2 regions of the Aquimarina callyspongiae genome follow, and region 2 is predicted to be linked to the other one. Evidence: riboswitches for the same ligand, from Rfam matches in the RefSeq annotation. Region 2 holds a riboswitch; the other holds the start of a gene.
What was found. Region 2 has a riboswitch for cobalamin ahead of U0D62_RS13395 (TonB-dependent receptor). Riboswitches for the same ligand answer to the same signal wherever they lie in the genome.

Region 1 (2,210 bases), on a different contig from region 2:
GATACGGTGTAAATTTTGCATCTAATGCAAATAATAAAGGACTATCATAATCACTAGTGATTTCTTGCCTAATATTAACACCATAATTAAACTTCTTATTTATAGTATGCTTGTATAACAATACTCCAGAAAAAATATTTCTATCCTGCGCACCACCAAAATTAGTTCCGTCTCCTTGAATAAAAGAGTAATCTGCAATAGCATTTATTTGTATATTCTTATTAATATGATATAAAAAATCATATTTAGTTATTAGATTATTTGATTTCCCAAAATCATATTCATCACTATCCTTATTATCAAAGAAACGATACATTTCGTGTAAATGGGCTACACTTAATTTTGAAGTATAATTTTGATTAAAATGCTTCCAGGTGATCAAACTTCTGGAGTTAGTATCTCGATAACTATCATTAGATGGAGAAATAGAAGTACCTGAGAGGATTCCTGAAAAATTGCGTCTGCTCAAAAATGTATTATGATAAACCTTTAACACATTATTTTCAGAAAGAAACACACCAAATCCCGCATTAATGTTTACATTTTTAAACTCTCCATTTTGATTCCTGAAGTCAGTGCCTAAATATTTATAATCATTATCAGAGTTAATAAAATCTACTCCCAGATCCGAGTATATTTTTTTATTACCATATCGTATTTTATAATTTCCTTTGGTGGTATTAAAACTCCCGTATGAAATTCTAAGATCGTTTGTAAAGTGATCAGAAAAATTAAATTCATTATTGAGATGTACACTTCCTCCTATCGCTCCACTTCCATATTGCACACCACCACCACCACTTCTGATCGTTATATTATCATAATTATTAATATTTACTGTATTAAAATCAGTTTGCCCATTTAATTGTGAGTTGATATTGATACCGTTCCAGATAACTGCAGTTTGAGAAGAACTTGTACCTCTAAAAGATGCAGAAGAAATCCCGGCAATACCATTCTCTCTAAAGTAAATTGTAGAATTATAACGCAATAACGAGGTCAGAGAAACATCATTACGTTTAATGACAGAATCAGTTAACTCCTGTACTTTATAGCCTTCAGAGAACTTCTTAATCTTAATATCACTTATAACAACTTCTTCTAAGCGAGTGATAGAGTCGTTCTGTGCAAAGCCCGATAATACCCCAAATACAGTAATAAAAAATATGTAATATGCTTCTTTCTCCATAATCTATTAATCTTTTACCCGAAGATTACGATCTTACAATAAATTATGGCAGGTCTCCTGGCTTGCGTCTTGTTATTTACCTTCCCGTTTGAACTAAACTCGTTTCAGTATCTTAAGATTTGCTCAAAAGATGTCGAAACAAATCGACACAAACAGTGGTTTTTGAAGAATTAATAACAAGCACCTTAAACATTGATAATCAAAATCATCTCTGTTTTATGGCAAAGCTTACAGTTGCGGGAACAGCTCAGGAATTTCTGAAATCTGAAAATTTGAAATTAGATTTTTTGAATACATCAATTCTAATTTAATTTTTCAAGTTTTGTATTTCTAAGATCACCTGATTCCCTTTTAATCTTCTACTTTATACATAAAGTATTAGAACCAAAATTTTGAGCGAAAGTATTATATTTTACTGAATTTCGGATTACTTTAACAAATAAATAATTTATAGAACTAACTTTGCGTTCTTTAAAACCTCGATATCTATGATATACTACATTACAGGTGGTGAACGATCAGGAAAGAGTAATTATGCGCAAAATCTAGCTTTACAACTTTCTGATTCGCCTTATTATCTTGCAACATCAAGGGTTTGGGATGATGATCATCAAAAACGTATTGATCAGCATATTGCAGATCGGGATCAACGATGGGTATCTATTGAAGAAGAAAAAGAACTCTCCAAAGTTGTTAAAAATAACAGTGTTGTTGTTGTCGATTGCGTTACTTTATGGCTAACCAATTTTTTTGTAGACACCAAAAATGATATTGAAGCATCTCTATCACAAGCCAAAATCGAGTTTGATAAACTCTTACAAATTGATGCTACCATTATCATAATTTCTAACGAAATTGGTATGGGAGGACATGCTACCACTGAGGTAGGAAGAAAATTCACTGAGCTTCAAGGCTGGATGAATCAGCACATTGCCAAACATGCACACAAGGCCATTCTTATGGTTTCAGGAATTCCTGTAGAAATTAAAAACTCAAATTAATAATATCATATGAATTTTGA
Region 2 (2,210 bases):
TATCTCCATTTACTGGATCATTTTGAAAAAATGTGAAATTAGAATAGAGATTATAAATATTCGATAAGTAAAATACTTGATTTTTAAGGGTTACCTTATCGGATAAAAGAGACTCTAATTGGAAGTTTATATGAACACGTTCTGTATCTCCACCTTCAGTATCGTCAATAGCATCAAATCGATCAATAGCTCCTGATTGAACTGCTCGTAAAGGGATTTGCCCGGAAGCATTCCAGTTACTATGAAAAGTAGATACAGAAGTAGTCAAAGTATTTTGATCATTTATATCTAAGGTGTATTTGGAAAAAGTATTTAATCGCCTCAAGTTTTGCGGGCTGTCAAAAAAACTTTTGTTGTAGGTGCCTTCGATAGCTATATAGGCATTTTCATAATTTTTGGATAAAAAGTTTTTTTTGTCCAACAGCGTAACTATTCCTAATGCTCGTACAAAATCATACTGACCGTATTCAAGTTTGATTGAATTTTTATTAAGCCTTCCTTTTGTAGTATATGAAGCAGCACCAGAGACAGCAAAGTTTCCTATGGCCGCTTCGTGAGGACCTTTATAATAGTTTGCATCTCCTACAGTTTCTGGGATAAGGAAATGTAAGTCAGCATATCCTTGTCCATGTGCATGTGAACTTAAATTAACAGGTATATCATCTACAAATACGGCAAAATCAGTACCGTGATCATTATCAAAACCTCGTAAAAAAATTTGTTCTGCTTTTCCTCCTCCTGCGTGCTGAGCAATAAATAAACCTGGTACTGTTTTTAATAAATCCTGGGCACTATTTATAGGTCTTAGTTTTAAGGAGATTTTAGATACTTGATTTACACCGATTTCTTTCTTTTTGTCAGATTGTATAATTACTTCGGATAATTCTGTAGTAGAAATGGGAAGACCTACGTTTAAAGTTTGTTCATCATCTTTTAATGTAATTTTTTGAGTAATCGTAGAATATCCAATTGCAGAAAATTGAATATTATGTTGACCAGTGGGTAATGTTATTTGATATCGACCATCTATATCACTAATGGCTCCATTATTTTGCTCAGATATTTGAATTGAAACATCAGGAATATTATAACCAGTATTGGCATCTTTTATAATTCCTTTTAAAATAGTGTTGTTGGATTGTGAAAAGCCGGATAGCCCCATTAATACCAATACACCACAAAACATAATTTTTTTCATTAAAAAGTTAAGTTAAGTGGGAAAAGTTATAGAGATAAAAAGAATCGTTTCGTAGCTTTAAAAAAGATTCTAAGTTATATCTAACTCTTTACCCGAGAGTTATTATTAATAAATGATAAAATATGGCAGGTCTCCTGACTTTACACAATTACAATCACCTTCCCATAGGATTACTACAGTGGTATACCGATTGTAATTTTTAAGTATGTATTACAGTTGCGGGAACAGTTTTGGATTTTCACCAAATTCCCTTTTCATCTTTTATTTCTAAAAGAACCATAAATCGGGAGCGAAGATACTTTTTTTGTTTAAATAATAGATCTTATAAAATCTACACGTTTTGTTAAAGTTGCTTTGGGAAGTATTTCTATTTTAAAATTTAATTCTTCATAAACCTTGAGAAGCGACTTATGGATTTTTATTGCTTCATTATTGGATTGTGGTCGTTGCGGATCATTGACATAAATCTCTTTCCAGAAAGGAGCTAAAAAAACGGTAGAAGCGTAGTGTGTTTTGTATGGAAAACTCAATAAGTATTCGGGTATGAGAGAAGAATTTGCCTTTAAATAAGCAATGGTATCTGGTAATCCACGATCTACAAAAATATTTTGATTAATAGGAGTGTTTAACTCTTCCATCGTTTGATGATATACCAAATCCACAAAACCCATAAGATCTCCCCAAGGCGTTTTATCTGTTTTTTGTTTTTGCTGTTCGGTAATTATTTTTCGAGATATTTCATCGTGACAGTGAAAACCACTTTGTTTAAGTGCTCCAATTAGGCTTGTTTTTCCTGTTCCAGGAGCTCCTGTTATAATAATCCTTTTATGCATTATAAATACAATAATATATGATACTTATTAAGAGTACAAATGCAAATGCTACTTTTTGATTAATAGCAGCCACGGTTTTTATTTCCTGATCTTTTATTTGTCGGTCATTAGTTCCTATATATGGTTTGTCAACTAATTTACGATGATAATAATTAGGACCTCCAAATTTACAATCCAGA

Region 1: linked by a shared signal. The riboswitch ahead of U0D62_RS24950 (TonB-dependent receptor plug domain-containing protein) and the one ahead of U0D62_RS13395 (TonB-dependent receptor) in region 2 are both predicted to bind cobalamin.

What each region holds. Positions count from the first base shown of each region.
Region 1 is NZ_JAXLPA010000010.1:38,926-41,135, reverse strand. Features, by position in the region: gene U0D62_RS24950 (TonB-dependent receptor plug domain-containing protein) at 1-1,189, opposite strand, end outside; cobalamin riboswitch at 1,220-1,593, opposite strand; gene U0D62_RS24945 (bifunctional adenosylcobinamide kinase/adenosylcobinamide-phosphate guanylyltransferase) at 1,678-2,190, shown strand; gene cobT (nicotinate-nucleotide--dimethylbenzimidazole phosphoribosyltransferase) at 2,200-2,210, shown strand, end outside.
Region 2 is NZ_JAXLPA010000003.1:234,194-236,403, reverse strand. Features, by position in the region: gene U0D62_RS13395 (TonB-dependent receptor) at 1-1,198, opposite strand, end outside; cobalamin riboswitch at 1,306-1,494, opposite strand; gene U0D62_RS13390 (AAA family ATPase) at 1,507-2,031, opposite strand; gene cbiB (adenosylcobinamide-phosphate synthase CbiB) at 2,024-2,210, opposite strand, start outside.